4 regions of the Bradyrhizobium sp. 2TAF36 genome follow, and region 1 is predicted to be linked to each of the others. Evidence: riboswitches for the same ligand, from Rfam matches in the RefSeq annotation. Region 1 holds a riboswitch; each other region holds the start of a gene.
The links. A riboswitch is a leader RNA that binds a small molecule or an ion and turns the genes downstream of it on or off. The one in region 1 is predicted to bind cobalamin.
Positions count from the first base shown of each region.

Region 1 (4,198 bases):
GCGAGATCATCCTGCAAGGCTTGCGGCAAGCGCGAGAGCGCCGCGCGGTAGTCGGCGACGCTCCAGGTCAAGTTCTGCTTGAGCAGCGTCTCGCCGAGCGCCTGAACCGGCGCAACATCGATGCCGGACTCGGTCAGGTCAGACAGCAATGCCTCGACCGACGCCAGCGCATCGAGACCAACCGCATGCGCGATCTGATGCGGACGGCCCGGGTAGTTCGAGAGCACGAGCGCCACCCGTTTCTCGGCGGCTGGCGTCTCCGCGAGGCGCCGCCAGGCCGCAACGCGCGCGGCGACGGCGTTCACGCGCTCCTCGTCAGGGCGGTGCGCCAGATGCGAAAATTGCAGATCGGGATCGCGCTCCGCCGCCGATTTGAAACTCACCACGCCCGCGAACAGGCGGCCGTCGACCTCCGGCAGCACCACATGCATCGCGAGATCGCCGGGCGACAGGCCGCGCAGCGACTCCGCCCAGTCTTCGCGCCGTGCCGATGAGAGCGCGACCTGGAAGACGGGACATGATGCAGCATCGAACGGTGTCGTGCCGTCGTCGCCCATCGCCGAGAACGCCGTCGCGTTGACGATCGCGGCCGGAGGATTCGTCGCGAAATAGGTCCGCAGCCAGTCCGCAACGCCCGGAGCCTTCAGCGAGGTGACGAACGCGCCGTACGCGTCAAAGCCGCGCTCGCGCAGCGCCGCGATCAGGGCGTCGACCGGCCCGGTATCCGCGGCGGTGAGATAGGAACGATAGAAGGTCACGAACGCGAGCGGCTTTCCCTCGCCTGCCATCGGCGCAGCAATGACGCCACGCGCGGGATCGTAAAAGCCCATCTCAGGCAGGTTCATCTCGCCGACGACCGGGCCTGCGTAAAGGCCCGAGGCCAACGCGAGCTGCGCGATCGCGGCCTGGGCTGCAACAGGACCGCCGGTGTCGCAGAGCACCTTGAGCCGGCGCAGCGTCGAAACCGGCAGGGTCGAGTAGGCATCGAGCCGCGTGTCGTCGCGGCCGTCGGCCGGCAGCACGGCCAGCACGATGTTGCGGTTCTTCGCAAGCTGCTGCAGGGCCGCGAGCCCGTACGGCCAATAGGACTCACCGCCGATCAGGCGCACCAGGATGCCGCGCGCCTGCGACAGCGTGCGCTCGATATAGGTGTCGACCGACAACGGATGACGCAGCTCCGCGAGATTGGCGAGCCGCAGCGACGGCAGGCTGTTACGGCCGCGCCGCCAGCCGGCCGCGAACGCGGCAAGGTCGGAATCCGAGTACGAGAGCACCACGAGATCGGCCGGGTCCTGGCCGATGTCCCTTGGCGTCGCGGTCTCCTCGAGACCGCGGCTCTCGCGGAAGACGACGTGCATCAGATACCAGATCCTGAAAGCCCAAGTCCGACCTTGATCGCGGCCTCGTCGATATCGCCGTGCTCGCCGATCACGACAAGCTTCGACTGCCTGAGAGCTGCGCCCCAGGGCTTGTCGAACTGGTGGCGCACGCGCTCGCCGACCGCTTGCAGCAACAGGCGCATCGGCTTGCCCGCGACCGCGATATAGCCCTTGACGCGCAGCACGTTCTGCTCGCGCGAAAGACGCTGCACCGACGCGACCAGTGCGTCGATGTCGCTGATTTCAGGAAGATCGATCACAACGGAGGCGAAATCGTCGTGCTCGTGATCCTCCTCGCCGTCGTGATGCGAGGGGCGCGCGGCGAGATCGTTCTCTGCGGCGGCGCCAAGGCCGAGGATGACACGCGCATCGATCGCGCCATCGGTGACGGATAGCATCGGCACGCGGCGCGGCATCTCGGCGGTAATGGCGGCCTTGGCGGCTTCGATCCCTGCGGCCCCCGCAAGATCGGCCTTGGTCAGCAGCACGATGTCGGCGCAGGCGATCTGGTCCTCGAACACTTCCGACAGCGGCGTCTCGTGATCGAGATTTCCATCCGCTGCGCGCTGCGCTTCCACGGCAGCCGGGTCCGGCGCAAAACGGCCGGCGGCAACAGCCTCGGCATCGGCCAGCGCGATCACGCCGTCGACCGTGATCCGCGAGCGGATCTCCGGCCAGTCGAACGCCTTCAGCAGCGGCTTCGGCAGCGCCAGGCCCGAGGTCTCGATCAGGATGTGATCGGGCCGCACCGGCCGCGCCAAGAGCTTTTCCATGGTCGGAATGAAATCGTCCGCAACGGTGCAGCAGATGCAGCCATTGGCGAGCTCGACGATGTTCTCCTCCGGGCAATTCGCATCGGCGCAGGATTTCAGGATCTCGCCGTCGACACCCTCGCTGCCGAACTCGTTGACCAGCACGGCGAGCTTCTTGCCGTCAGGGTTTGCGAGCAGATGCTGGATCAGCGTGGTCTTGCCGGAGCCGAGAAAACCCGTGACCACCGTCACAGGGACTTTTGCGAGCGAGTTCATTCGGCGGCCTCCGGCAACACGGCAATGGGGGGAATGCGGGCAAGCGACTGCTTGCGGAAGATTTCGGGACGGCTGCGCCAGGGCACGAGGCCGTCGGGCGCGGCGGCATAGGCCGCAGCACCCGCGACCACGTCGCTCGCATGGGCCTCTGACAGACGGCCATAGACATAGGACCAGCGGCCGGGCGCGCTGAGCGCAACCGAGCAACCCTGGCTGCATGCCGACAGGCATTCGACGGGAACCACATTGACGCCCTCGGGCACGCCGGCGTCGAGGATCGCACCATGCAGGCGCTTGCCGGGCGTCGTCTCACCCTCGTCGAGCGTCTGGCCGGCACGGCAGGTAATACAGACGTGAAGTGTGACGGTCATCGCCTCTTCCAGGATAAACAGCGGGAGGCGAAGAGGCACACGGACCATTCCCCCGAAGGTCCGTTTCCCCGTCGCGGAACACCCCGTCCGCCGGTCCAAAACTCGTCCGCGCTGGCAGGTCTCCCGGCTTGCGGAGCAGGGCTTTTGGCCCTTCGATCCCCGCCTTCCCGATCCCCTGGGGGATCAGTGGCTTCGGGCATCTCTCCGGTCACGGTCGCGGGGGCGGCTGCAGTTTGGAGCCGAATCTTGTCGATTCGGACCCTATCGCATTCCCTCTTCGCCTGTCATAGGACAGGAACCAACGCCGGGCCACCATTTGCCCCCGGCCGCCTCTTGTCAAGCCGAAGGACCCTGTCAGATGACGCCTGAACCGGATACCCAAACGGCCGAGGAAACCGACGCCCGCCACGCCGCGAAAATGGCGAAAATCAAGGTCGCCCGCGACAAGATCATGGCGACCAAGAGCGGCGAAAAGGGCCTCATCATCGTCCACACCGGCGCCGGCAAGGGCAAGTCCACCTCCGCCTTCGGCATGATCGTCCGCTGTGTCGCCCATGGCTTCCCCTGCGCGGTCGTGCAGTTCATCAAGGGCGCCTGGGACACCGGCGAACGGCGCCTGCTCACCGGCCATTTCGGCGAGCTCTGCCAGTTCCATGCGATGGGCGAAGGTTTCACCTGGGAGACGCAGGACCGCGCCCGCGACATCGCCGCAGCACAGGCCGGCTGGGCGAAGGCCAAGGAGCTGATCTCAGATTCCAATCTGCGCATGGTCGTGCTCGACGAGATCAACATCGCGCTGCGCTACGACTATCTCGACATCGCCGAGGTCGTCGACTTTCTGAAAACGCACAAACCGCCGATGACGCATGTCGTGCTCACCGGGCGCAACGCCAAGGACGAGCTGATCGAGATCGCCGATCTCGTCACCGAGATGACGCTGGTCAAGCACCCCTTCCGCTCCGGCATCAAGGCGCAAGCCGGCGTCGAGTTCTGACGACGCCAGATTCTGAAAACACCATGGCGCGCGCATTGATGATCCAGGGGGCCGGCTCGGACGTGGGCAAGTCGCTCATCGTCGCCGGCCTCGCGCGCGCCTTCACGCGGCGCGGCCTGCGCGTGCTGCCCTTCAAGCCGCAGAACATGTCGAACAACGCGGCCGTCACCGTCGACGGCGGCGAGATCGGTCGCGCCCAGGCGCTGCAGGCGCTGGCCGCCGGCGTCGAGCCGCACACCGACATGAACCCGGTGCTGCTGAAGCCGGAGACCGATGTCGGCGCACAAATCATCGTCCAGGGAAAGCGCATCGCGACCGCGCGGGCGCGTGAATATGCGGCGATGAAACCGTCGCTGATGGGCGCGGTGCTGGAAAGCTTCGAGCGGCTGAAAGCGCGCGCCGATCTGGTGCTGGTCGAAGGCGCCG
Region 1 covers NZ_JBFRFR010000059.1:36,666-40,863, reverse strand. The annotation lists gene cobN (cobaltochelatase subunit CobN) at 1-1,358, opposite strand, end outside; gene cobW (cobalamin biosynthesis protein CobW) at 1,358-2,407, opposite strand; gene AB4Z51_RS30095 (DUF1636 family protein) at 2,404-2,778, opposite strand; cobalamin riboswitch at 2,875-3,096, opposite strand; gene cobO (cob(I)yrinic acid a,c-diamide adenosyltransferase) at 3,137-3,772, shown strand; gene AB4Z51_RS30085 (cobyric acid synthase) at 3,796-4,198, shown strand, end outside.

Region 2 (4,198 bases), on a different contig from region 1:
AAGCTCGGATAGCGTCCGCGCTCCGCGGCGAGATCGGACGACGCTTCGATCGCGTGGAACGAGATTGCCTCCATGCTGGTGTCGGCAAACGCCACTGCCGCGTCGGACGCGGTCGGAATGCGCTGGACCTGAAGCGCTTCCTGAAAGCCCATGAGGCCGAGCCCGACGGGACGATGACGCATGTTGGAGCGACGCGCCTCCGGGATGGTGTAGAAATTGATGTCGATGACGTTGTCGAGCATCCGGACGGCGGTGGTCACCGTCCGCTTCAGCTTGGCCTGGTCGACACCATCAGGCCCGACATGGTTGAGCATGTTGATGGAGCCGAGATTGCAGACCGCGACCTCGTCGGCGGAGGTGTTCAGCGTGATCTCGGTGCAGAGGTTCGACGAGTGGATCACGCCAACGTGCCGCTGCGGCGAACGCAGGTTGCAGGGGTCCTTGAAGGTGATCCAGGGATGACCGGTCTCGAACAGCATGGTCAGCATGCGACGCCAGAGGTCGCTCGCGCGCACGGTCTTGAAGACGCGCATGCCGCCGGCTTTCGCCTTGGCCTCATAGGCCTCGTAAGCCGTCTTGAACGCCCCGCCGTATAGATCGTGCAAATCGGGCGTCTCGTCGGGCGAAAACAGCGTCCATTCGCCATCGGCATCGACGCGCTGCATGAACAGGTCCGGCACCCAATTGGCGGTGTTCATGTCGTGGGTACGACGGCGGTCGTCGCCGGTGTTCTTGCGCAGGTCGAGGAATTCCTCGATGTCGACGTGCCAGGTCTCCAGATAGGCGCAGACCGCGCCCTTGCGCTTGCCGCCCTGGTTGACGGCAATCGCGGTGTCGTTGGCAACCTTCAGGAACGGGATGATGCCCTGGCTCTCGCCGTTGGTGCCCTTGATGTGGGCGCCGAGCCCACGGACCGGCGTCCAGTCGTTGCCGAGGCCGCCGGAATATTTTGCCAGCAGTGCGTTGTCCTTGATCGACTTGAAGATGCCGTCGAGGTCGTCCGAGACTGTCGTGAGAAAACAGGACGACAATTGCGGACGCAGCGTACCCGAATTGAACAGCGTCGGCGTCGAGGCCATGAAGTCGAACGATGACAGCAGATCGTAGAACTCGATCGCCCTGGCCTCTCGGTCGATCTCGCGCACCGCAAGACCCATCGCGACGCGCATGAAGAAAGCTTGCGGCAGTTCGATCCGCTTGCCGCGGACGTGCAGGAAGTAGCGGTCGTACAGCGTCTGGAGGCCGAGGAACTGGAAGTTCAGGTCGCGCTCGGGCTTGAGTGCAGCCGCGATCCGGCCGAGGTCGAAGCGGGCCAGTTCAGGATCGAGCAGTTCGGCAGCGATGCCGGTCTTCACGTAGGCCGGGTAATATTCGGCATAGCGCACAGCCATATCGGCCTGCGAGGCGAAGGTCGGCCCGGCATGGACATAGGACAGCACCTCGCCGCGGAGCTTGTCCAGCAGCAGGCGCGCACTGACATAAGCATAATTCGGCTCCTGCTCGACCAGCGTGCGTGCGGCCATGATCGAGGCCAGCGCCAGTTCGTCCTGGCTGATGCCGTCGTAGAGATTGCGGGTGGTCTCGGTGAGCACGGGTGCCGCGGAGACGCCGTCGAGACCGGCGCAGGCTTCGCCGATAATCAGCGCAAGCCGCTTGGTGTCGAGACCAACGCGCGAACCGTCGGCGAGCGTGACATGAAGTGCCGGCGCGACAGCGGGCGTCGCTTCCGCGGCCGCCTCCTCGGCGCGCTGGCGCGACCGCTCCTCGCGGTACAGCACATAGGCGCGTGCGACCTTGTGGTGCTCGCTCCGCATCAAGGCGAGCTCGACCTGGTCCTGCACATCCTCGATATGGAAGGTGCGTCCCTCGCCTGCCCGCCGCATCAACGCAGCGACGACTTCGGCCGTCAGCTGCTCCACGCTCTCATGGACGCGGCGCGAGGCGACCGCACTGGTGCCTTCGACCGCAAGAAACGCCTTGGTCATGGCGACCGCGATCTTCGCGGAATCGAACGGCGAGACCTTGCCGTTGCGACGGATGATCTGCATGGCCGGCTCGCTCGAAGCAGGCGCAAGCGATTGTGGACGCAAATGAACGATGGGTGCGGAAGCGGTGTCCGCGTCGTGCAGGTTGAGTGACATCAAAGGGCCCCGTGATGCGCGCGTTGTGTTTGAACGGGGCTGTAAGGAAGGACGCTGCAGAAACGCCGGCGGCAGAGTTGCCGGGCGGTGCGTGCAAGCGACCGCCGGACACCCCGCCCGTGGACGTTCAGATCGTCGCGGCAGGTCTCCTGGCTCGCAGGTCGTCGCCCACTTCCCGTCTTCCCGGCGCGAAAGGCACCAGTGACGATTGTTCGGAAGCAGCTCGCTGCTGACAGTTGCGGGGGCAGCGCCGGAATTCCGCGCTCTCGCGCGGTTCACCGGCTTCCCTCTTAGCCACTAAATCTTGCGATCCAGCGGAACCGTGACGCCCACATGTGGTGACATATGCAGCCGGGTGTCAACGATTCGTTGCGGGCCGGAAGCGGTGTTCCCTGTGGAATGCGGGAGTTCCCGCCTGGCTCGCGCAACCCTTGGGATGACGCACATCCAGCATTACGCGTTCCGCATCGCGCGCCCGAACGGATCGACCAGGCGGACGATCTCGCAGGCGGCGACGAGGCCGGCGAGCCAGACGGCGCTGGTCAGCCCGATGCGCGTCACGATGGCCGCAGTGAACGCGCCCTCTCCGCCAAGGAACGGCGTCGCGGCAAGCAGCGCGAGCTCATAGGCGGCGTAGGCGGCGACGAGCGCGATGGCCAGCATCAGCGGCGTGCGGCCCTGCGGCAGCAGGCGGAGAACGGTCGATGCCGCTGCCGTCGACAGCAACGCGGCAGCACCGATGACAAAGCCCCAGGCGATGGTGCTGCCATCGATGGGATAGTGCAGCACGCCAAAGCCGATGGTCTGGTTCACGAGCCAGGCGCCGGTGACGACGAGCAGCGCCGGACGCATCGGCAGCATCGCGGCGGCGACGACGGCGAACGCCGCAAACGGCGTCGCGCAGGCAAGCGCGAAGCTCGCGAGCGCGCATGACACCGTCAGCAGTGCAAAGCAGAACATCGGCGCGATGCGCGACGCGACCGGATGAAGGCGGAAACGGTCGGCGTGGGGCGGCAGGATGGTGACAGTCATGGAACGATCTCCTTGTGGGATTTGTAGCACAATTTTGCTGGAACGCGGCATCACGTCTGACTCAGTGAAGAGCCTCCATGGGATCTTCAGTCTCGGCTGGATCGCGCCGGTCGTAGGCGGCAAGCCAGGCGGCGAGTGTCACGGTGTGCGGCTCCTTGGCCGCCAATTGGCGCAAGGCCACGCGAACGGTGGCGCGCGCCGTGCGATCGGGCGGAAGCGTCGCCGTCTCAGATCCCCGCCCCTTCGCGACCGCCTCGACCACGGCCCTCTTGCACGCCGTCAGCTCCGGCAGCCCATAGAGTTCGAGCAGCGCCTGGAAGGCTGCGTGATGATCCGGCCGAAAAGCGCGCTTGCGGCCGAGCTGATCGCGGAGCGGATGGGCCGGATAGAGATGCGCGCAGGGGATCCACCCCTCAGGCAGCGGCTCGGTGGCGGCATGGGTGCGGCGATGCGCAAGCAGCTTTGGCGAGACGTGGGTGTGCGGGCCGTCAGGGCTTTGCCCGCCCGGCGGCGGGATCGGCTGGAATACCTCGGCGCGCCCGATGCGGCTGATGAAGACGCGGTGCGGATTGGCGGCCAGAATGATCCGCATGGCGTCGCTTTCGGGCGCGAACACGGATTGGCCCGTGCGGCTCCTGAGCGCGGCGACGGCATCGGCATCGCTGACACGGATGCAGGCGTCGACCTGCAACGTTCCGAGGCCAAGGTCGAACAGGATGCCGCTGCGATCCCTCGTCAGGAGCGCCTCGATATCCGGACCGAGCTCGGTCAGCACGGTACGACCACTCATGGCGCTGGCTTCATGCGGAAGACACAGCGCGATGCGGTGGCTCCAGCTCTCCGTGGTCGGCGATTCCGATGCGATCAGGCGCAGATCCGGGTGGGAGACAACGCGTATCCCACCCTTCTGCGTCACGGCGCTGATCCCGTTGCGAGACTGCTCCATATCGAAGGCCTCACCGGGCTCGCGTGTGAACTCGGCAATGGCACCGAACGTGCCGACGCTCCAGCCGGCCTCAGCGTCG
Region 2 covers NZ_JBFRFR010000012.1:181,200-185,397, forward strand. The annotation lists gene AB4Z51_RS09595 (ribonucleoside-diphosphate reductase subunit alpha) at 1-2,141, opposite strand, end outside; cobalamin riboswitch at 2,264-2,481, opposite strand; gene AB4Z51_RS09600 (hypothetical protein) at 2,595-3,173, opposite strand; gene AB4Z51_RS09605 (DUF6925 family protein) at 3,235-4,198, opposite strand, start outside.
Region 2: linked by a shared signal. The riboswitch ahead of AB4Z51_RS09595 (ribonucleoside-diphosphate reductase subunit alpha) and the one ahead of AB4Z51_RS30095 (DUF1636 family protein) in region 1 are both predicted to bind cobalamin.

Region 3 (4,198 bases), on a different contig from region 1:
GACCGGCAGCATCGGCTCCGAGCTGATGATGAGCTTCACCGTGATGGGCGATGCCGTGAACCTCGCTTCGCGGCTCGAACTGGTCAACAAGATCTACGGCACGCGGATCCTGATCGCGCAGGCCACGGCGGACGCGATCGGCTCGAACCTCGAGCTGCGCGAGATCGATCGTCTGGCGGTGGCCGGCCAAAGCGCATCGCAGGCCATTTTCGAGGTGATGAGCAAGGCGCACGGGCTCAGCGTCCCGCAGGAGAGCCTGCGCGCGCGCTACGCCGAAGGCCTCGCCGCCTACCGCGCGCAGCGCTTCGACGAGGCTCGCGCCGCGTTCAATGCAGCGCTCGAAGCCGTGCCCGGCGACGGTCCCTCGCGCACGCTGCTCGGCCGCATCGCGCAGTTCGAGGCCAATCCGCCGGACGCCAATTGGGACGGCGCCTGGCGGCTGGAGCAGAAATAGCTGTTCTTGCTGGGCTTGCACCGCCCTTGCTGGAAAAAACGTTTCTACTCGATAACGATGTTCGCCGTGACCTATTTCTCAGGCTTAGGTTTGACGTCCCTTGTGGCGTTTGATGGGGACACGCCGATGACAGAACTTCATGACAGGCTGGAACGGTTCGAGACGCTCACCGCCGAATGCGAGCTGATTGCCAAGCTCGCCACCGACAGCACCAAGCGCGAGTTCTATCTGAGACTCTCGGAGCAGTATCGTCAGCTGGCGGTGGATATGCGGAAGGCGATCGCGACCAAGGCCGCGGCCTGACGCCGCCTGCAATCCGTTCTTAATGTTTGGCGCGCATCCTTTGAGGATGCGAGCGTCGCGATCATGATTGCTCGCATTGGGAATGCCGAGGTCCGTTGCGGTGCAGCGCATCTCGCTGACGTCGCTTTGCCGCTCCTCACCAGGGCAATCCCATGCGCCTTCTCGCAGTCCTCATCTTCGCGCTCATGACGGCCGCCTGCAACCAGGAGCAGGACATCACCGGCTCGACCCCGGTCTGTGCGATGCGGAACTACAGCTCCTACAATCCCCGCGACATGAACCAGTGCGTTGCCGCCTGCAAGGCGTGCGACCACGGCAACACCGTCACCTGCACCACGTCATGCACCCTCAAGGGTGCCCACTGAGCGGCGGCGCTGCGTGAAGCTGAGGAGCAGACGGTGCTCGGGCACCGGAACGATTCACATGGGTTAGTCATTGAAGGGGCAGGCAGGACGCGGAGTCCTATGGAATGGGTATGCTCGATCCCGGTCGGTTCCTGGTGTCGTGCTCGCATTGCGATGCATGGCCGATGGCGGCCAACGTCAAACGTTCGAGCTGGTCGGCGTCGCCGCACGAGGTCCGCTTCGTATGCCCGCGCTGTCGCCGCGAGGAGACCGCCATCATCTCGGCCTCCGGTGAGCTGACCCCGATCCGGCGCATCGACGCTCCGCTGCGCGATGTCACCGCGGCCTGGGCTCAGGCCCAGCGGCCAAGAGGTCGGGCGTAGCCCGCCCGTCACAGGACCAAGAGATCGGGCGTAGTCGGCTCTGCGCAACGCCTTGCGCGGTCCGTTTTTGGAACCCAGCCTACGCCGACGCGTTTCCGCTCCGACATCAACGCACCGAGGCCCTGCGAATGATCAGCGAGCATTTCGACACCCGCACCCGGATCAACATGAAGCTGGCGCTGGATCGGGTCTGCCGCAATCGCCCGGTCGGCGAGGACCATTGCTTTCGCAGGTCCGTTGCCGAGAACATCATCCGCTGCGCGCTCACGGGCCGCACCGGCATCGGCCAGCTCGTCGATGCCGGCGAGCGGGCGGTGATCAGGACGCGTTCGGAGCGGGAGCCGGCCTGATTGCGCCGGCTCAATCTCCGGTGCGGTGCTTTGCCCGTCATGCAACCGGCCGATTGACTCTCCGCTTGCCCGCCCCGTAGATTGGCCGGTGACGGTTCTCCTCACGGAGATCAAAAGGGAACGTGGTGCGAGGTTTTCCCGATACCGGGATATTCTCAACGCCACGGCTGCCCCCGCAACTGTAAGCGGTGAATCTTTCGTCATATGCCACTGGGAATCTCGGTCCTGGGAAGGCGACGTAAGGTAACGACCCGCGAGCCAGGAGACCTGCCGTCAGCCGTGGTCACACGCGAAGATGTCGGTCGGGGAGTACAGACATTAGCTTCACGGGAGCAATCGAACGCTCCGCCGTGAAACCTCGTTCGCTGTGACGTGCCACTGACGTCATACCGAGGTTACAAGAGTGTCCCGTATTGTCTTTGCCGCCAGGCGCTTCCGCGCCGGCGTTGTCGCGTTCGTTTCCCTGTATTCGCTCGATCTGTCCATTGCCCAGGCCCAGCAGTCGGCATCGCCCGATCTGCTGCCGCCGGTCGAGGTCGCGCCGACCGAGCGTGCGGCCAAGCCGCGAGCCGCGCGGCCTGCGCCCGACCAGCCCGAGCAGCGGCGCGTCGCTCGGCTGCCGAAGCCCGAGCTGGTGCCGGCGTCGCCCCCGGTTGCCGGGGTATCCGCGGCCAACCTGTTTCCGACGGTCGTCGTCAGTCCGACGGGCGTTGTCACTCCGACCAATCTGGTTGCGAGCTCGGTGACGGTTCTGACCGCCAGAGACATGGAGCGCGATCAGCGCCGGACCGCATCCGATGCGCTGAGCGCGGTTCCTGGCCTGAACCTCGTGCAGACCGGCGGTCCGGGGGGACAGACGTCGATCTTCATGCGCGGAACGAATTCCAACCACACCAAGGTCCTGATCGACGGCATCGATGTCAGCGATCCCGGCAACCCGAACCGTTCGTTTGATTTCGGCCAGTTGCTCACCTCCGACATTCAGCAGATCGAAGTCCTGCGCGGTCCGCAGGGCGGTCTCTACGGCGCAGACGCGCTGGGTGGCGTGATCTCCATCGTGACGAAGAAGGGCGACGGTCCCGCCCGCGCCACCGGCTCGGTCGAGGGAGGCTCGTTCGGAACGTTCAATCAAACTGCAGGTCTGAGCGGTTCACAGGACCACTTCAACTATGCCTTCAACGTCGCGCATTTCCACGCGAACGACGTGCCGGTGACGCCGGTCGAATTGCTGCCGCCGGGGCAGAAGGCGATCGGCAACAACTACGACAACATGACTTATTCGACGAAGCTTGGCGCCGAACTGAGCGAAAACCTGACGCTCAATGGCGTGGCGCGGTACACCGACGCTACCCTGCGCTTTACCGGAGACACCTTCGATCCCGTCACATCCGCGAGCTTTCCCGCGGCCGCGCAAAGCACGCAGACGGTGCACCAGCTCTTCACGCGCGGGGAGGCGGTCTGGTCCGCTCTCGACGACCGGATGAAAAGCTATTTCGGCGTCAACTACACCAATCACTGGAACTACAACATCTCGCCCGGCGACGTGATGGCCACGATTACGACCGGCGACCGCGTCAAGTATGATTGGCACACCACGACCCAGCTCGCGCCCAACAACAATGTCATCATTGGTGCGGAGCATGAGACCGAAACACTGCAAACGGCGACGGTCTCGGCGCAAAACGTCAACAAGGCCGGGTATATGGAGCTGCAGTCCCAGTTCCGGGATCGAGTCTTCTTCACGGCCAACGTCCGGCAGGACGACAACGAGCGGTTTGGAGAGCATCCGACCTTTCGTCTGGCGTCTGCCGTGATCGTGCCGGTCACGGATACGAAGTTCAAGGGAAGCTACGGCACGGGGTTCAAGGCGCCCACGCTCAACCAGCTTTACGTGAGCTTTCCCGCGTTCTTCTTCTTTGCAAATCCCAACCTCAGGCCCGAGGAAAGCGTCGGATATGACGCCGGCTTCGAGCAACCCTTGTTTGGCGATCGCGTTCGCTTCGGCTCGACCTACTTCCGCAACAACATCACGGACCTGATCCAGAGCACGTTCGATCCCGTGACGTTCGCGAGCACCAACACCAATATCGGCAAGGCGATCACGGAGGGCACGGAGAGCTTCGTCGCGGCTGCGATCACGGACCGGCTTCGCGTTCGTGCCGACTACACTTTTACCCGCGCGGTGGATGCGACGGCGGGACTGGAGCTGCTGAGGCGTCCGAAGGAGAAGTGGAGCGCAAATGTCATCTGGAATCCGATCGATCCGCTGACACTTTCCGCAACCGTGTTGCACGTCGGGAGTTTCGTCGATGGTAACCGCGACTTCAGCATTCTGCGTCTGCTGGCTCCAGCCTACACTGTCGT
Region 3 covers NZ_JBFRFR010000012.1:185,619-189,816, reverse strand. The annotation lists gene AB4Z51_RS09635 (adenylate/guanylate cyclase domain-containing protein) at 1-454, shown strand, start outside; gene AB4Z51_RS09630 (hypothetical protein) at 581-757, shown strand; gene AB4Z51_RS09625 (hypothetical protein) at 910-1,122, shown strand; gene AB4Z51_RS09620 (hypothetical protein) at 1,227-1,484, shown strand; gene AB4Z51_RS09615 (hypothetical protein) at 1,613-1,834, shown strand; cobalamin riboswitch at 1,910-2,123, shown strand; gene AB4Z51_RS09610 (TonB-dependent receptor plug domain-containing protein) at 2,238-4,198, shown strand, end outside.
Region 3: linked by a shared signal. The riboswitch ahead of AB4Z51_RS09610 (TonB-dependent receptor plug domain-containing protein) and the one ahead of AB4Z51_RS30095 (DUF1636 family protein) in region 1 are both predicted to bind cobalamin.

Region 4 (4,198 bases), on a different contig from region 1:
GGGATCGCATCCAGCGGAAGGTGAACCAGGGCATAGAGGCCGGCGGCGGCCGCGAAGCCGGTCCCGAACAGCACGAGCAGCAGATTGCGCGCCGACCAGGCGATGATGCGGGCGATCATTTGTGATCTCCCGTTGCATTGCCAGGGCCGGCGTCGGTGGCCTGGGATGCCGCCTCGCCAAACCCCTTCAGCGCCGCCTTCAGGTTGCTTTCCGCATCGATCAGGAAGTTGGCGGAGGTCACCACCGCCTCGCCGTCCGCGAGACCATGGCGCACCTCGACATAGCCGCCGCCGCGACGGCCGAGCTTGACTTCCCGCGGTTCGAAACGCCCTTCCCCCTTGTCGACGAGGACGGCCTGCCGGCTGCCGGTGTCGAGCACCGCGCTGTCCTGTATCGCCAGGACGGGCGCGGCATCGGCCGTGTCGATATCGGCATCGACGTACATGTCGGGCAGCAGCACCGCGTCCGGATTGGCAAGCTCGATCCTGATGCGAACGGTTCGCGTGTCGCGGTTCACCTGCGGATAGACGACGGCGATTGTCCCGGTGAAGGTTCGGCCGGGGAAACTGCGCGCGCGCACCGCGACTGACTGCCCCACCGCGATGTTGCCGAGATCGCGCTCGGCCACGTCGACCAGCGCCCAGACCACCGAGGTGTCCGCGATCCGGAACAGGACGTCGCCGGGATTGGCCCGCATGCCTTCGATCGCGTTGCGTTCGAGCACGACCCCGTCGCGCGACGCAGACCAGCGTATGGCCACGGGCGCGGTGTGCGTCTTGTCCATCTCCGCGATGACGGACTCGGGAACGTCGAGATTGACCAGCCGCTGCCGCGAGCCGCGGCCGTACATCTCGACACCGCCGACCGTCCTGGAGGTGATCGTCGCGAGATATTCCGCCGCCGCGGACGCCACCGCCGAACTGTAGATTTCCATCAGCGGCTGGCCGGCCTTCACGCGCGTGCCGGTCGTCACGTCGGCGACCTTCTGCACGAAGCTCTCGGCGCGCATCGCGATCACCGACACGCGGCGTTCATCGAGCTGGATCGTGCCGGGCGCCTTCACCGAGACCCGGATCGGGCGCCGCGCGACGGGCTCGGACTTCACGCCCGCGCGCTGGATCTTGCCGGGCGACAGCTTCACCGTGCCGTCGTCGGTGTCGTCGCCTTCGTAAACGGCGACATAGTCCATCCCCATCGGATCCTTCTTTGGGACGGGCGACGTGTCGGGCAGCCCCATCGGATTGCGGTAGTAGAGGATTTTTCGCGGCGAAGCCGCTTGCGCCTTCGGTAGCGCCGGCGCGACGGCCGCTCCATCGTCGTCGTAGACCGGCACATAGTCCCGCCCGCGGTCGTCCTTCTTCTGACCCGCAGACCAGAGCGGCGCACCGCTTGGATCGCGGTAGTAAAGCGGCGTTCGCTCCGCGCCAGCCGCAGCCGATGATATGTCGGCCTCAGCGAGCCAGCCCGCACCGTTCGAATGCCAGTAGTAGCCGGCCAGGACCAGGCCACCGCCCAGCGCAAGAGCCGTCAGGAGACGCAGCGTTTTCATATGGTGTATCCGCGCGCCCGGGAGCGCGCGTCCGTGTGAAGGAAAAAGGGGAATGTCGGGCGCCGCCGGGCAGCGCCCGAACGCTCACTTGACCGCCGTGACGATCACCTTGCCGGTGACGGTCTCCGGTTCGCCCTGCACCTTCACGGACAGCGTCATCTGGTAGCGTCCAGCCATCGGCAGGTCCGTCTTGAAGGCGTACACACCCGGCTCCCTGGACGGCAGCGGCGCGACCGCCGATTCCATCTCGGCCATCCCGTCCGGGGCCATGTCGAGGCGGCTTTTGAAGATGACTGCGTCCGGTATCGGCTTGCCGGTCTGCTTGTTCGTCAGGCGAACGGCGAGCGTGACGTCTTCGCCCTTCTTCATCTGCGGAGTGACGGGCTCGAAGGCGTAGTCGCCCGCGCCCGCCATCGCGGCGGAAGCGGCAAGCGAAAGGGTGGCGGCGAGAGCCGCGGTGCTGATTTTGGAAAGCATTGTCCTGTCCTCATGAATTGATCTTTCGCCGTGGCGCGTGAAGCGCGCACGTCAGTCGTCGTCGCGAGCAGGCACGCCGCTCGCGTCTCGGGCTTTGCGAGATCAGATTCGAGGAGGTCGGAAAGGAGGACTGCCGCCGCGGAAGGAAACGACCTGATCCGGGGGAATAGCCATCGTGCTGGCCATGACGGCGAGACGTTCGAACGCCACGGGCCTGACATCACCGAGCGCGATGATCCCACCGACGCAGCAGAAGCCCATCCCGCACTTGTAGCCGCCGCTATGGGAGCCCGTTCCCTTCATGTCGGGACAACAATCGTCCATCGACATGTCGGCGTCGCCGCTCATGTGCATGGCCGTCTGCATGCCATCCGACGACATTGCGAGGTTCGCCGCGGACGCGCCAACCGGCAGCATCGCCAAGGATATGGCGATGGCGACTGCCAGGATGGTACGGACGAACTGCATCAATATCGACTTACCTTGTCGGGCCGGAACTCGGCCTCAGTAGCATACTCGGACACCAAAGGCAGTTATTGATCGTGGTCAAGCGTTCGTTACCCAGGCTCGTCCGGAGGCCGGGTTGGACGTTTCGACGCGGTCCTTCGGACTATCGTGCAAAACAGCAACACAAGGCCACCATCGACCGACCGGCCCGTCCAGCAGCCCGCGCGGATGTTGACGCGCTCATCCCCTGATGCCAGTTTCGTGATCGGTAGTGTCCGCAAGGACTCTTCAAGGGAATGCGGTGCGTCCACCTCAGTGGGCAATTCCGCGGCTGCCCCCGCAACTGTAGGCGGATAGCCGACGACCAAACGAACCACTGGAGCCCCGCTTGGGCCTCTGGGAAGGTGGTCGAAGGCGATGACCCGCGAGCCAGGAAACCTGCTACCAGCCATGGTCACGCGCGAACGCATTGGGCGGGGTGCCCTGATGTCGGACAAGTAGCCGGTGCATCCGCCGCCTGGGGCGAAGGTGGATGACTAAGGCAACCGCGGTGACGGTTTGTTTGCGTCGCCGCAGAGCGTTGTCGTGCAAAATCTTCATTTCCGTGCTGGCGCAAGGCCAGCGTTATCGCGTGCTTTCCTGATTACTCTGCTCTCGTCGGTGTCCTTGTCGTCCGCGGCGCTCGCGCAAAGCGCGGCGCAGGACAACCGCTCCCGGGAGGTCGGCCCGGTGATCGTGTCGCCGCCTGCGCCGCGACAGGCTCCTGCCGTCAGCCCCGGCACTCAGAAGCAGCGCGCGGCCCGGCGCGCCGCGGGACGCAATCGTGGCGCCCCTGCTGTCGCCGTTCCGGCCGCGCAAGCTCCGAGCGGGCCGGTACAGACGCCGCTCAATACGGCAGCCGTCACCGACGTCGGCTCCCGGCTCGGCATCACGGCGCGCGAGATGCCGGCGACCGTCGAGGTCATCGGTCAACAGACGATGCAGAACCTGGGCATCCGGACCACGACCGACGTCGCCAAGGCTGCAGTCGGCGTCACCGGCGGCGATGCGCCCGGCGCGCCCGCCATCTTCTCGATGCGTGGCTTTTCCGGCGACCAGATCTCCACGCTCTACAACGGAATCCCGATCGGGCCGTCGACCATGACCGGCCGTCCCATGGACGTGGCTGGTCTCCAGCAGGTCGAGATCATCAAGGGACCGGACTCGCTGGTGGCGGGCCTCGGTGCGACCGGCGGCGCCATCAACTACGTGAACAAGGCGCCGCACACCGGACCAATCGTCAACGACGCCTTCACTTCCTACGATTCCTTCAACGGCTATCGCGCCGGTTACGGATCGGGCGGCAGCACGCTGATCAACGGCCTCGACTACCGCTTCGACATCAGCCATTTCAACAACAAGGGCTTTATCGACGACACCTATTCGAAGCTCAGCAACGTCTCGGGCCAGCTGAACTATCGCGTCAACGAGAACCTGAGGATCTGGGGCGCGACCGAATACAGGCAGGACAACGACCGCTTCTACTGGGGGACGCCGCTGGTGCCGGCGAACGCGCCGGGCATCGTGCCGACGTATGGCGTCGTCTCCGGCCTCTGGAGCAACTATTACCTCGGCGGCGGCACGCCGGTCCCGGTCACCATCGACGCGCGCACGCTGACCACGAACTACAACGTGCTCGACAATCACAGCGGCGCCAACGAGCTCTGGCTGCGCAGCGGCTTTCAA
Region 4 covers NZ_JBFRFR010000026.1:44,449-48,646, forward strand. The annotation lists gene AB4Z51_RS16575 (efflux RND transporter permease subunit) at 1-119, opposite strand, end outside; gene AB4Z51_RS16580 (efflux RND transporter periplasmic adaptor subunit) at 116-1,549, opposite strand; gene AB4Z51_RS16585 (FixH family protein) at 1,634-2,026, opposite strand; gene AB4Z51_RS16590 (hypothetical protein) at 2,129-2,494, opposite strand; cobalamin riboswitch at 2,726-2,933, shown strand; gene AB4Z51_RS16595 (TonB-dependent receptor) at 3,134-4,198, shown strand, end outside.
Region 4: linked by a shared signal. The riboswitch ahead of AB4Z51_RS16595 (TonB-dependent receptor) and the one ahead of AB4Z51_RS30095 (DUF1636 family protein) in region 1 are both predicted to bind cobalamin.